DNA from 2 places in the Shewanella sp. SG44-6 genome. Region 2 is predicted to be linked to the other one. Evidence: predicted binding sites of a transcription regulator. Region 2 holds the regulator's gene; the other holds the start of a gene.
What was found. The regulator sigma-54, encoded in region 2, starts transcription at its own class of promoters, with help from an activator protein. The targets are predictions, from matches to a motif close to GTTGGCACGNNNNTNGNNT.
Positions count from the first base shown of each region.

Region 1: the regulator sigma-54 is predicted to act here: its motif matches at 6,095-6,113, upstream of flgF (flagellar basal-body rod protein FlgF).

Region 1 covers NZ_JACJER010000114.1:4,246-12,089, reverse strand. Annotated here, with positions in the region: gene flgK (flagellar hook-associated protein FlgK) at 1-1,568, opposite strand, end outside; gene flgJ (flagellar assembly peptidoglycan hydrolase FlgJ) at 1,568-2,695, opposite strand; gene H5185_RS17080 (flagellar basal body P-ring protein FlgI) at 2,713-3,810, opposite strand; gene flgH (flagellar basal body L-ring protein FlgH) at 3,821-4,495, opposite strand; gene flgG (flagellar basal-body rod protein FlgG) at 4,505-5,293, opposite strand; gene flgF (flagellar basal-body rod protein FlgF) at 5,305-6,048, opposite strand; gene flgE (flagellar hook protein FlgE) at 6,299-7,678, opposite strand; gene flgD (flagellar hook assembly protein FlgD) at 7,739-7,844, opposite strand, start outside.
Region 2 covers NZ_JACJER010000136.1:903-8,746, forward strand. Annotated here, with positions in the region: gene mgtE (magnesium transporter) at 375-1,739, opposite strand; gene H5185_RS18405 (HPr family phosphocarrier protein) at 2,204-2,479, opposite strand; gene rapZ (RNase adapter RapZ) at 2,500-3,363, opposite strand; gene ptsN (PTS IIA-like nitrogen regulatory protein PtsN) at 3,360-3,803, opposite strand; gene hpf (ribosome hibernation promoting factor) at 3,806-4,093, opposite strand; gene H5185_RS18425 (RNA polymerase factor sigma-54) at 4,118-5,602, opposite strand; gene lptB (LPS export ABC transporter ATP-binding protein) at 5,746-6,477, opposite strand; gene lptA (lipopolysaccharide transport periplasmic protein LptA) at 6,474-7,055, opposite strand; gene lptC (LPS export ABC transporter periplasmic protein LptC) at 7,042-7,602, opposite strand; gene kdsC (3-deoxy-manno-octulosonate-8-phosphatase KdsC) at 7,599-7,844, opposite strand, start outside.

The DNA of each region.
Region 1 (7,844 bases), on a different contig from region 2:
GCAGTGGATTGATCGTCAATTTCAAAACTAAAACCAAAACCCGTATTAATTTGTGGTGGAGTAAATGCGGTTGGGCCACCAACGCTCGTGCCAGCGGCATTAAAAACTTCAAAAGTTTTTGTAGCGGTATTGGTATTAACTCGAACCGAAAGTTCACTTCCTGTAACCGGGAAGTTAGCGTCGGCACGATTAATGGCATTCACTTTTACCGCTAACTCACCAGAGTTGGTTGTATTTGGCGTAATTTGAGGCCCCGCAGCAGCAATACCTTTGGGATCGGTCATCACCACTTTTAAGCCTGCAGCGGCGCCTGCTGTTGGGCGGATTTCAAATTTATCACCATCCGCTACGGCACCACTGGCAATATTAATGCTAAAACCTGCACCACCGGTAAGTTGACTACCCGATACTGTTAATGTGGTTTGCTCTCCAGTTTTAGTATCTTTTAATTGGTAACCATCTGCGATGGTATAGCTCAACTCGTAGCTGCCACCTGATAATGCACCCACATCATCAATATTGACCGACATTGCTGCTGTACCAGTATTGGTAGAATTATTTGCTGCACGGCCTGAAGCCATTAATGGATCGTTAATATCACGAAAGATATCGCTACCGACGTTACCGTTTAAGTCAAAACCTTTGGATTGCATTTCGTTAAAGGTGTCTGCAATACCTAAGGCTAATTGGCCAAGCTCAGTACTAGCCGGTAATAAAGTGTCATCTCTAAATGAAAATAATGCGCCAAGTTGACCGCCCAATTTAGACGGATCAATGTTAAGCGTTTTATCGCCAATAGAAGCATTAATGCGCGGTTCATTTGGATATGGATCGCCTGGGCTCATGCCAATTGACATCGACACTTCACCTGACACCAACATCACTGAACCGCCCAGCATAATTGATTTTGCGCCGGTATCTAATGGAATTACATTCACCTGAGCATACTTGCTGAGCTCTAAAATGAGTGCGTCTTGCTTGTCTAGCACTTGGCTGTCATCGCCTTGAGATTTCATCAATTCTAAATTGATGCTGCCTAATTCTTTGCTTATCTCATTTATACGAGTGGTAACGGATTCAATTTGGCTATTAGTTTGCTTTACCTGACCATCAAGTTGCGACTGCATTTGATTTAGACCAGCGGCTAACTGCTCTGCAGAGCTGAGACTACTGCCGCGAATACCTAAATCGGTCGGTAAATCGGCTACATTATTGATGCTAGCAAAAAAATTGTTCAAATTTTCTGGCATCATTTTGCCAATTTGAGAATAAATCTGGTCTAACTCACTCAACTTACTGTAAGAGGTTTCAGCCGCACTCATGCTGGTTTGACCTATGCGTAACTCACGCGCGGCAAATTCGTTATAAACACGCTTAACATCGGACACATAAGTGCCGGTGCCATAAAAATTATTGCCTAAGCGTTGTGATTCTAATGATGACTGAGTAGCAACTTGCCTGTTGTAACCAGCAGTATTTGCATTGGCAATGTTATTACTGGTGACACCTAATTGCGCTTGAGATGCTTGAACGCCTGTGCGAGCGATATTGAGTAAGTCAATCGACATTATTTAGTCTCCACAGGTAATACAGATTTAAGGCCTTCTTTTACCGACTTCATCACATTGATAACTTTATTGGCATATTGAGGGTCGGTAGCGTAGCCTGCTTTTTGCAGTGCTTTAATAAATTGAGTCGGCTCTGCGGCAACTTTACGCGCATCTTGATAACGATCACCTTGGCTAATAAACGACACAAAATCGTTAAAGCTCTGTTCAAGGTTGTCATACATTCTGAAATCCGCTTTTTGTTGCACCGCTATGCCCTTTTCAAATTCCAAAGTATTGACAGAGGTTTTGTCACCCTGCCAACGTTTATCAGCTTTGATATTAAATAAGTTATTACTCATAGTGCCGTCGTTACGACGTACCACTTTTTGGCCCCAACCAGTTTCGAGTGCTGATTGAGCGATTAACACTTCAGCTGAGGTACCCAAGGATTTAGCCGCTTTTTCAGCGTGGGGATACAACACCGAAATAAAATGTTCTGGACTGGTAAATTGACTTACCGCAATACCTTTGCTTTTTGCCATAGGGGTATCAACTGGCGGCAAACTTTTGCCCATTTGTAACGCTTGGCTGGTTAATTGCTCGCCGCGTAACACACTGTCTAATTGATCACCAGATAACACCCGAGAAAGCTTGGCAGACATAGGTTGCATAGACTGCGCATGATCAATAACTGAATGCGATGCCGCTATTTGATCTTTTGGTGCTATAGCATCTAAGGTGTCTTTATCTAACTCTGTTGCTGGCGCAACAAACATACTCGGGTTTACTTTGTAGTCGCTATTACCGCGTAATACTGATGCCGGAGTAATAGGGCTATTTTCTGGGTCTAATTGCTGCACCATCATTTCAGCCAGCCCTAGCATGCCTTTATTGGATAAATCGACAGACATTTGTTGATCACGCATTTGTTCAAAAAATGCTGTTGTTTCACTGTTCATTGGATTGTCTGACTTAAACGCGGCATTGGCATCTCGCATGCTTTTCATGAGCATTTGAATAAAGATCCCTTCAAATTGCTTAGCCGCTTCTTTAAGTGCCCCCTTCTCGTCTTTCTGGGCTTGGACACGAAGTGAATCTAGTCCTCCTAGATCCAGAAAGTTCGATGAAGCTGACAACTTTTCCATAGTCATTCCGACAATATTTAGATGATGATAAGTTCACCATGCAAAGCGCCTGCCATTTTTAACGCTTCGAGTATGGCAAGAACATCTGATGGTGCTGCGCCCACTAGATTCACGGCTCTGACAAGCTCATCAAGAGTGGTGCCTGGATTAAACATGAACATACGACGATCTTTTTCTGACACATCAATCGTACTGTTGGTGGTAACAACCGTATTACCACCCGCTAAGGGGTTGGGTTGTGATACTTGCGTAGCTTCGGCAATAGTCACGGTTAATCCACCGTGGGTCACAGCCGCAGGCAGTAACTTGACATTTTGACCAACCACAATGGTGCCAGTACGTGAGTTAACAATGACTTTGGCTGACTCTTCAGCCGGAATAACCTCAATGTTTTCTAATGTCGATAAAAACGATACCCGCTGTGATGCGTCGCGCGGTGCACTGACTTGAATAGAAGTCGCATCAATAGCTTTTGCCATGTCTGGGCCAAGTAAATCGTTAATCGCATCGGCAGTACGTTTGGCGGTAGAAAAATCTGAGCGACGTAAATTAAATGTCAGGTAATCACCACTAGCAAACGGACTGATCACACTGCGTTCAACAATGGCGCCACTTGGAATACGACCAACCGTTGGCGTATTTTGAATCACCATAGAGCCATCAAGCCCTTCGGCACTAAAGCCACTCACAATTAAGCTGCCCTGAGCAATGGCATACACATTGCCGTCAACCCCTTTTAAGAAGGTTTGTAATAAGGTGCCACCACGTAAACTTTTTGCCTCGCCTAAACTAGACACGGTAATGTCAAGATTTTGACCCGGCTTAATAAAGGCCGGCATTTCAGCGTGTACAGCAACAACGGCTACGTTCTTTGAATTTGGTCGAACTGATTCAGGTAAATTAATGCCAAAGTTTTTTAGCATGGTTCTAAATGTTTGTTCGGTATATCGGGTTTTCTCCCCGGTACCAGGCAAACCAACAACTAAGCCATAACCCACTAGTTGGTTACTTCGTACTCCCTGAATACTGGCGATATCTTTAATCCGCTCTGCATTTGCAGAAGCGCTGAGCATTAATATCGACGCTACAAGCGACACGATCAATTTAGTTTTCATGCATTACTCCTTAGAAAGGCCACCAGTCACTCATAAAGAATGAACTCAGCCAACCGACTTTTTGGGAGTCAGCAAACGTACCGGTACCGCTATACTGAAAACGAGCGTTAGCCACTCGTGTAGAATCAATTGTATTATCTGGGTTAATGTCTTCACTGCGGATCATGCCTGTGACGCGAATAAACTCATCACCGTTATTGATCGAAATCCATTTTTCACCACGGATAACTAAATTGCCGTTGCTAAGTACTTGAATGATGTTGGCTGAAATACTGCCATCTAAACTGTTTGATTGATCGGCATCTGATTCTCGCTTGGTATTCATGCTGTCGTTATAACCAAGATCGAGCGGGATACCACTTATAGAAACATTTTTGCCACCAGCATAAATAGGCTCGACGGTTAAGTCTGTGCCTTTTTTGATTTGGTTATAGGCACTTTTTTTCGCTTGGGTTGATTCTTTTAAGGTCACAGTGATGATGTCACCGACCCGATGCGCACGAATATCGGAATACAAGCTTGATGCCTGGCTATCAAGATAAATAGATCCCGTTGGCACCACTTGCGTTGGTACAGTATCTGGGTATACCGGCGCATAAAATGGATCATCAGCAATCGGTTTCTTGGGCGTAGAACTGCACCCAGCCAATAACAATACTGACGCTAACGCAATGTATTTAATCATGTTAGCTCCTTAGAGATTCTGATTAATATAAGACAGCATCTGATCAACCGCCGAGATAACTTTGGAGTTCATCTCGTAAATACGTTGACCTTGAATAAGGTTAACCAATTCTTCTGTCACATTAACGTTAGAGGTTTCCAATGCGCCTTGGCGGATAGAACCTAAACCGTCTTGTGATGCAGTACCTTGAATAGGCGTGCCACTCGCACCTGTTTCGGTGTATAAGTTTTGCCCTAATGGATCTAAACCAGCAGGGTTAATAAAATCGGTCATGGTTAACTGGCCAATAATCTGACTGGCAGCTGTACCTGGGGTTTGCACTGACACTTCACCCGAGGCCGACACCGTAATACTGGTGGAGTTTTCTGGAATAGTGATAGGCGGTTGAACCACATAACCAGAACCTGGTGTGACGATTTGGCCGGTATCATCTAAGCTGAACTGGCCGTTACGGGTGTAGGCTGCTGTACCATCTGGCATTTGCACCTCAAAAAAGCCCGAACCTTCAATCATTAAATCTAATGAGTTATCTGTGGTCAGCATGTTGCCTTGAGTAAACATTTTTTGCGTGGCAACCACTTTAGTACCCGCACCAATGTTTAAACCATTAGGTAACTTGCTATTGTCTGAGCTAATGCCACCGGCTTGGTTAACCGTTTGATAAAGAAGGTCTTCAAATACTGCACGACTTTTCTTAAATCCCACGGTACTGGCGTTAGCCACGTTATTTGAAATAACCGCAATATTGGTTTGTTGGGCGTCGACACCGGTTTTACTTATCCATAACGCTGGATGCATAATAATTACTCCTAACTAATTCTCATCAAGGAAGTGGACGCTCGATCAATCTCTTCAGCGTTCTTCATCATTTTGACTTGCATTTCGTATTGACGTTGAATATCAATCATGGCGACCATTTCATGCACAGAATTAACATTACTGCCTTCGACCGCACCACTTTCAACTTGAACCCCTGGGTCGTTTGGCGCATTGCCACCGGCAATAAGACGAAATAAACCATCTTCACCGCGCATAAGGTTTTGGTTACCAGGATTAACTAACTTAATCCTTCCGACCTCTTCTATTACCTCTGCGGTTGCCCCTTGAGGGCGTACAGAAATAATACCGTTGGCCGAAATCTCTATTTTTTCAACTGGAATGGGTAACACAATGGGACCTGAAGCGCCCATAACGGGACGATCACGGCTATTTAATAATAAGCCGGTACTGTCAATTTTTAGACTACCAGCGCGGGTATATGCCTCGGAACCATCAGCCGCCTGCACAGCAAGCCAGCCATCTCCTTTAACCGCAATATCAAGATCCCGACCAGTAGTTTTAACGGGGCCGCTATTAAAGTTACTGCCTGGGCTTTCCAGCATCGAAAATACCCGTGTAGGCAAACCTTCACCAAATGCCTGCATTGAACGGGCTTGGACCATGTCAGCTTTAAATCCATCAGTATTCGCGTTAGCAAGATTGTTCGCACTCACTGCTAGGGCATTCATCCCTTGCTTTGCGCCGCTCATGGCAATATAAAGAAATTTGTCCATTTTTTGCTCCGTCAAACTTTCTGCAAAAACACTATATACACAGAATAAGCAAGCATCATGCCAACGATTTTTAAGTGAGAGGATTGAGATGTAACTGTATGAATCAGTTAATCAATAAAATTAATGGGTAGCGCATGAGTGTCAAAAAAGCATCTATCGACACGAGGGGTCTAATAACGGGGACAAGTAAAGAGGTGGAAAAGGCAAGGTGTTGCCGTAAACGGCAACACCTATATAGCCTAAGGGTCATTTAGCGGATCTGTAATATCGTTTGGTTCAAGGTATTGTTAACTTCAAGCGTACGTGAGTTAGCTTGGAAGTTACGCTGAGCTGAGATTAAATCGACCAGCTCAGTGGTTAAATCAACGTTTGATTGTTCAAGTGCAGAAGAGCGAATACTACCAAATGTACCACTATTTGCCTCACCAGCTAATGCCGCGCCGGAACCTAAACTGGCTTTCCAAGAGGTATTACCCACCTGAGTAAGACCTTGCTCATTAGCAAAACGTACTAATGCCACTCGCGCTAACGGCACAGTTGAACCATTACTATAACTAGCGGTAATCAGACCGTCAGACCCAATACCAACATTGGTTAATCGCCCTACGGTAATACCATCTTGAGTCAATTCAGTGACTTCAAATGGAGAAGCATACTGAGTTGGATTATTAAATTTTATTGTAAGTGTTTGAGTGCCGTCGGCTCCAGGGCCCAAAGCACCTGCACCGCCAGAACCTAATGCTTCAGTGGTAATGTTAGCCGGATCACTGCCCGTATAAGCACCAACAGAATTAAATTTAATCACAGCTCCTGACCAGACTCCACCTAATCCATCGGGATTAGCAGCAGATGCTGTACCCGTCGCATCAGCAGTGCCATCACCATTGGTATCTGTTGAATAAGTACCAGCGCCAGCCGCAACATCAACGGGATCGCCATCAACTGCATAAAAGGCAACCCAATTACTTTCACCTGTAAATGAACCATTGGTCGGTTTAATAAAATAAGTGGTCATAATGTGCGATTCACCTAATGAATCGTAAATCGTCACCGAGGTAGAATTATTAAACGTATCAGAATCGTTTGGATTAAAATTAGCTGGGTCTAATGCGGTTTCTCCCACATTAAGGTTCATTTGCAAACCAACATTTCCGGTTTGCACAGGGCTACCAGCAGTGTCTGGGATCTTAATCGGTTGGGTTGTGGTTAAACTCACAGAAGTCGAGTTACCATCTTCATCAACAGGGAAACCTTGTAAAAAGTTACCCGCTGAATCGACCATATAGTTGGCCGAGTCAACTTTAAATGCCCCTGCACGTGTATATGACTGATCTTGCGACCCTAACTCAGACGACGTAACAAAGAAACCACCGCCACTGATCGCCATATCCAGTGAATTACTGGTAAATTGCAAACTACCTTGGTGAAATTGCTGTGCCACTTGAGTGGTGGTTGCTCCACCACCGACAGCGGTTTTACTGTTCGAAAAAATAGAATTTGCGTACACATCAGCAAACTCAGCTCGTGATTCTTTGAAACCAATAGTATTCACGTTAGCGATATTATTCGCCGTTGTATTTAAGTCTTTTTGCGCGGCAGCAATACCACTCAGTGCAATGTTAAATGACATAGTTCACCTCTCACAATTAATTCATTTATCAATAAAGCCAATAATTCAATACAGGCCTTACTATGTTTCAGATACTGCGAGTACGTCAGATAACTTAATTCCGCCTACTCCACGCAAATTCAAAATGGCCCCAGTCGCTGCAGTGCCCAGTGACACACTTGTCACA
Region 2 (7,844 bases):
TCTTATTTAAAACCTTTAACCTAGGTACTTTTTACCGACAGATTAGTTTGGTGCAATTGCACTAACTTGGTGAATAAGTTCTGCAGATGAATCGCTATCAAACTTATCGCTAGGTCGCAGTTTAGATGACAAATATGGCAGAAAAAGGTGACCTCAATGACAAAATAAAGATGGCGTTATATTGAATTTAATATTTACATGGATGATTTGAACATGATCAGAAGGGGGAGGTGAGTGCTGAGTTAACAGACTGACAATCTGTGGCTAGCGTGACCATTTGAGAGTCCGCCGCCCATAAAAGAGTCCTAAAGTAGACAGTTTTATAGACGGCATATTATTTAACCCAACTCGGGTTAAGAGATAAGAGCAATACTCTAGTGCATTAAATACAGCGTCGCTAAGCCTAAAAATGCAAATAGACCAACCACATCAGTGACTGTGGTTAATACCATTCCTCCAGCAAGAGCTGGGTCGATATTGAGCTTTTTGAGCATGATTGGAATAGTGGCACCCGCAAAGCCGGCAACTGTCATGTTAATTAGCATAGCACTGCCAATTAATCCGCCTAACGCAATGTCGTCTTTCCACAGCCACACAGCAAAAAAGACCAACACAGACCACATAATGCCGTTTAATAATCCAATGCCGAGTTCTTTGCCTATTAACCAACGTGAATTACTTTGGCCAATATGACCAAGTGCAATACCGCGGATCACCAGCGCTAAGGTTTGATTACCGGCAACGCCGCCCATGCTTGGCACAATGGTCATTAAAATTGCGATGGTAGCAAATTGCTCTAAGGTGCCTTCAAACATATTACTGACAGATGATGCTAGTAATGCTGCAAATAGATTGATGGTTAGCCATAGAGAGCGTCTCAGAGTACTTTTAAGCACTGGGCCGAAGGTATCTTCATCATCATCCATGCCTGCCATCCCCATCATGGAATGCTCGGCATCTTCACGGATCACATCGATAACGTCATCAATGGTTATTCGTCCTAGTAATTTTGCTTGGCTGTCTACGACTGGGGCAGATATCCAATCGAGTCGTTCAAATTTTTGCGCAACATCTTTATCAGACATCTCAACCGGAATACTTTCTAGCTCGGTGTCCATAATGCTGCGAACTGTGACGCTCGGATCGCATGTGAGTAAGTCGACTAATCTGACGCCACCTAAAACATGGTCATGGCGATCGACAACATATAATGTATCAGTGGTATCTGGTAAATTACCGCGTTGACGTAAATAGCGTAACACTACTTCGATATTAACATCGGGTCTTAGGGTAACCGTATCTGTGTTCATTATGCTGCCGGCAGTATCATCCGGGTAGCGCAGTGCTTGTTCTACTCTATCTCTGTCCTGGCTTCGCATTGACTTGAGTACTTTCTTATAAACCGCATCGGGCAAGCTGCGAAGAATATAAGCAAGATCATCGGTGTCCATTCCTATCGTGGCCTGGGCGAGTTTCTCTGGTGTCATGCTGCTGATGAGCGAATCTTTCAGTTCTTCACCTAATTCATCCAGGATCTCACCAGCATATTGTTGATCAATTAATTGCCATAAGACTTGTCGATTTTTTGGTGGTGATGATTCGAGAATGAGGGCGACATCGTTGGGCGACATTGCATGTAACATATTGCGAGCATGAACAAACAATCCACTGTCTAACGCTTGAGCGAGTTGATTGAGTCGTTGTTCTGTTATTTCATTATCTAGGTACTCTTTACCCATATATCAACTTCCTATTTGTCATACGAATATGATTCTGTATGTAATGATTTTGGGCAGTTTCAGTTTCTCTGTTTGGCATATTGATGCAAGAATTGTTATCTGCGGGCAAGAAATGAAATGCAGCAATAAAATCGTTGAGTGACTTGCGCCGAACGAAAGTCTGAACTGCTGATGTTGCTTTACACAAAAATTAACGTCCGATTATATCGGTGTTTGGTCAAGCGAGAACCGTGATTGAAATTGGCTACAACGCTAATCTCTCTTAAGAGAATGAATACTTAATCAGCAGGGGATCCGCCGCGCGTTTTCAATATAAAGGCTAATATTATCGAGGAACTGACCGTTAACCTTCGAACCGCAATATCGTGGCAGTTTGGTTAGTATGACGACTTCATTTAAAGATGGAAATAAATAAGTGATGATGGCTTAACGATCAGTAATTGGTGAAAGTATCACTAAATAATTCAGCAAGACTCATCAAATTTAGCATTAATCAGATCACACACGGCATTTAATGCCACTTCAGCATCTGGGCCTTGGGCTGTTACTGTGATCATTTTACCTATGCCACTTTCAAGCATTAATAACCCAAGTACACTTGCTGCACTGGCGTTTTTATCGCCTTGAGTTAACGTGATACTGGCATCAAAATCACCCGCTAAAACAGCAAGTTTTGTTGCAGCTCGAGCATGTAACCCCAATTTATTTGAAATGGTTACTTGGCGTTCAAGTTTGATCATTAGCGCGATCCTATGCTCAGTTAGCTGTCAGTATCTGTTAAATTTAATTCTCTGTGGCGAGCATTAACTGTATGTTTACTGCCATGTCTAAACCTTTTTGCTAATTGATCGGCTATATATACCGAGCGATGCTGGCCACCGGTGCAACCAATGGCGATAGTCAGATAGCTGCGATTATTACGTTCTAAATGCGGCATCCAGGTTTCAAATAAGTTTTCAATTTGCCAGATAAACTTATTCACTAGAGGTTGCCGACCTAAAAACTCTTGTACCGGTTCGTCTAAACCTGTGAGTGGTCGTAGTGCTATTTCCCAATGCGGATTAGGTAAAAAGCGCACATCAAACATAAAGTCTGCTTCTGTTGGCATACCGTGCTTAAAGCCAAAAGACTCAAAGTTAATCACTAACTCTTTATCGACACTACCTAACAAGATTTGCCTGACTTGGTCGCTTAATTCGTAAATATTCAGGGCAGAGGTGTCAATATAATGATCAACAATTTTTGCGATAGGCTCAAGTAAACGGCCTTCTAATATGATCGCTTCTTGCAGTGAAATATGATTTTTAGATAACGGGTGTAATCGACGCGTTTCGCTATAGCGTTTGAGTAGCACTTTATCATTAGAATTCAAAAAGAAGCTAATAATTTCAGTGTCATGTTCAAGTAAGGCAAGTTGATCTTGAAGGACTTTACCTTGCTCGGCAATGTTGCGTACATCAACACTAATTGCCACTAGATCGTTATTACCTTTGAGCTGAGCCAGTAATGTGCCAATCAGTGGTAAAGGCAAATTATCAACACAATAATACCCTAGATCTTCTAATACTCTTAGAGCAACAGATTTTCCTGAGCCTGAACGTCCCGATACTATGACAAGTTTCATGCAGTAATAACCCGATAAAGTTCTGTTGAGTCGTGAGTTTTACGAAGCTGTTTCAATATTTGCTTATCGCTTAATTTTTGAGCCACGCTTGATAGCGTGCTTAAATGCTGTTGGCACTGATCTGCAGGTACTAACAAAGCAAATAAAATATCCACGGGCTGTTTATCGATTGCATCAAAGGCAATGGCTTCTTCACATTTAATAAATATTGCGATCGGATGTTCTATGGTCGTTAATCTACCATGAGGTATCGCAATGCCATTTCCTATACCTGTGCTACCCATTTTCTCTCTCGCTAATAGGCTTTCAAAAACCTCTTGCGAAGATAGGGGTGGGTACTGGGCAGCGACTAAATTGCTGATGAGTTCCAGTACTTTTTTCTTACTGCCCGGTGTGGCACAGGTAGTGCATTCCGGCTGCAGAATGGTACAAAGTTCCATCGTTAGTGTTTTGTATACTTCTCTTTGTGTTTAATTACCTGACGGTCGAGTTTATCGATCAGGGCGTCTATTGCAGCATACATATCAGTGCTTTCTGACATGGCAAAAATCTCTGCACCATTAAGGTTGATTTTAGCTTCTGCTTTTTGTTGTAATTTTTCTACATTGAGCACAACGTGTACATTATTGATCTGATCGAAGTGTCGTTCAAGCTTTGAAAATTTACCTTGAACGTATTCACGTAAAGATTCGGTAATGTCGATATTTCTACCTGTCATATTGATAAGCATAAAAATCCTCCGTTGCCTTGTAGGTTATAAACTCTTACGTTGGTTTGAGGGCGGAATGAGCATCGCTTCGCGGTATTTTGCAATCGTACGACGCGCAACGTTGATCCCCTGATCTGCCAGCAGTTGGGCCATTTTACTGTCACTTAATGGCTTTTGCTGGTTTTCTGCTGCAACCAGTTTTTTGATAAAAGCACGAATAGCGGTAGATGAGCATTCTCCGCCATCGTCGGTGCTGACATGGCTAGAGAAAAAGTACTTTAATTCAAATAGCCCACGTGGTGTGTGCATATATTTTTGAGTGGTAACCCGTGAAATAGTTGATTCATGCATTTCTACTGCTTCAGCAATATCATTGAGCACCATAGGTTTCATGGCTTCTTCACCATATTCAAAGAAACCTTGCTGAAATTGCACAATACAATTGGCGACTTTCAATAAGGTCTCATTGCGGCTTTCGATACTCTTGATGAACCATTTAGCTTCTTGTAAATGACCGCGAATAAATTGGCTATCGGCAGAGTTTTTACTGCTTCTAGCCATGGCTGCATATTGTTGATTAACGCCAATTTTAGGCATATTGTCTGGGTTTAACTCTACAACCCAACGGCCATTCTTCTTTAGTACGGTTACATCAGGAATAACATATTCGTCATCAATAGCGGTGACTAACAAGCCCGGGCGAGGGTTAAGTGACTGGATTAAGGTGATTGCGTCACGCAACTCGTTTTCTTTGAGCTTGGTTTTGCGCATCAATAATCTAAAATCGCGCCCAGCAATTAAATCTAAATAGTCTTTAATGAGCAGACGGGCATTGTCTATATGTGGGGTTGTGTCGGCATATTGGGCTAATTGAATGAATAAACATTCGCTTAAATCTCGTGCGGCAACACCAACGGGATCAAAGTGTTGAATACGTTTTAATACCGCTTCAACTTCATCTAGTTCAACACTTTCATCACCCATGGCTTCGAGAATATCTTCAGTGCTTTGGGTTAAATAGCCGCGTTCATCAATGGCATCAATGATCGCGGTAGCAATTGCTCGATCAGTGTCAGAAAATGGCGTGAGATTTTTTTGCCACTCTAAATGCTCATATAAGCCTTCAGTCGTTTCACCTTGGAATGGCATATCATCATCGCGCATGCTAGCGCTGCCTGAACCTGACATTGGTGAGGCGGTGTACACTTCATCCCATGTGGTATCCATAGCTAAATCGTCCATGGTTTCTTTGGTCATGGATTCTGCTGTGTCGACTGTTGAGGTGTCTTTTTCTATATTGACCACGCTGTTGTCACTAAAGTCGGTGTCCGATTGGTCGCGACTTTCTTTTACTGAGTCTTTTGCTTGAGAAAACTCATCTTCTATTTCAAGCAATGGGTTTGAGTCCAATGCTTGTTGGATTTCTTGCTGTAGCTCCAATGACGATAATTGCAGTAAGCGGATCGCTTGCTGCAATTGAGGGGTCATGGTTAAGTGTTGACCCATTTTGAGTTGGAGTGACGCTTTCATTTACCGCTTATCCCTAGATGATTTCCATAAAAATGACAATCTCGAAAACTGTAATCGATTGTCACATACATCAATGACATTTAACGCTATTTAGATATCGTTCAATGAAATGAGTTAGATAGACTAAAAGGCCAGTAAAGTAACTATAGCTTGAATTGTTCACCTAAGTACACAGCCCGAACTTGTTGATTACTCAATATCTCATCAGGTGTGCCTTCGGCAATTAAATTGCCCTGGCTGACAATATAAGCTCGCTCACAGACGTCTAAGGTTTCACGTACGTTATGATCGGTAATTAATACCCCTAAGCCGCGGTTTTTAAGCTGTTGAATGATTTTTTTTATGTCGATGACAGAAATAGGGTCAACCCCCGCAAAAGGCTCATCGAGCAAAATAAATTTAGGATTAGCGGCCAGCGCGCGCGCTATCTCTACTCGACGACGTTCCCCACCAGACAACGACATGCCTTGGCTGTCGCGAATATGGGTGATATGGAATTCTTCTAGTAAATGCTCTACTTGCTCAATCCGTTGGTCGGTAGTGAGCTCTTTGCGAGTCTGCAACACGGCCATAATATTGTCGTATACGGTCAGTTTGCGAAAAATACTGGCTTCTTGCGGCAAGTAACCAATCCCTTTGCGAGCTCTAAGATGCATTGGGTCGGCGGTTAAGTCGTCATCATCAATTAAGATCCGACCTTTATCGCTTTGCACTAAGCCGACAACCATATAAAACGTGGTTGTTTTACCTGCACCATTGGGGCCTAAAAGACCAACAATTTGGCCTGTTTTAACGGTTAAACTCACATCTTTAACAACCTGACGAGTTTTATAGCTTTTAGCTAAATTTTCAGCCGTTAGGGTTATTTGGGTCATGGTTTGATCTGCTTTTTAACAGGAATTTCAGGGAGCTTTTGCTTTGGTGCAGTCTCGTCTTGGAAATTCTCAGGTTGAATAATAGTAATAACGCGATCTTTCCCTGTACCAGTACTTTCAGCAATCAGCTCTTGAGCGTTAATGTTGTACTTAATACGGTTACCGGTTACTTGGCTACCAGATTGATCCAGTTTGGCATTACCTGTCAATGTCAGTGTAGTGGTAGCAAGATCATAGCTTATTTCGTTGGCACTGGCGGTACCAATTTGACCGTCGTCTAACTCTTGTGAAAACGTTGCAGGGTTGCCTATAGCGATGAGTTTTTTACTGGTGCTGTTTTCGGGAGTAAACGCCCGTAACTCATCAGCATTAATGTTAATAGTGCCTTGGGTAACGGTAACAGGACCATTAAAAACAATTTGATTATTTTTAATGTCAGCAGACTGGCTTACTGAGGCAATTTTCAACTCTTGTTGAAGATCACCTTGTTTCGCTATGGTAGGTAAACTCAGCAGGCAAAATATGCTGCCAAATAACATAACATTGGCGTGAGTGTTGAGGCGATTAATGTGGCTCATATGTTCCTTCTACCTGGCTGAGTAGCGATAATTTTTGCGAATTCAAGTCAGCATGTAGACCTAAACCTTGAATAATAAACCCTTTACCTTTGATGTACACCATCTCTTGTGAGGTGCCGATCATAGTGGTTAAATCCACCGAAACAGCTTGGGTACTGAGTGACTGCAGGGGTTCTTCTATATTAATGGCATCAATAATAACATTATTTTCTAATATGACTTGGCTGGTATTTTTATTCAATTGGCCTCTATCTGCGCTTAATTGCCATTGCGCTTGGCCGTTTTCAGGGTAAATGAGGTAAACAGGTTTAGTAAAGTGAGTAATGTCACTTGAGGCGTAATGCTCCATGTGTTCGGCACTGACTCGGCTAGCAATTAAACCGAGTTTATTAAATTCTGTGGTGCGTAGGTTATCCGCTACAAAGTCTGGACGTTCAATGCCTCGAACTTTCACAGCATCCATTTCACTGCGTTTTATTTGCGCTTGCCAGTAGAGGAAAAAAGCAAGTCCAAAAAAAGCCACAATACCTAGAGTGATTCTATTCATATACTCATACCATGAGCACTGGCAAATTTATCTTGGCTTAAAAGCAGTAAATCAGTGAGTTCTCGTAACGCGCCATGGCCACCATTAAGAGAGGTGGTCATATGGCAATGTTGCTTAACAAATGGGTGCCCGTCACCGACACACACGGCAAGACCAACTGCTTTCATAACCGGGAGATCTACCATATCATCGCCAATATAAGCGACTTCGTCTGCGCTGACATTATACAGTGATAGGAGTTG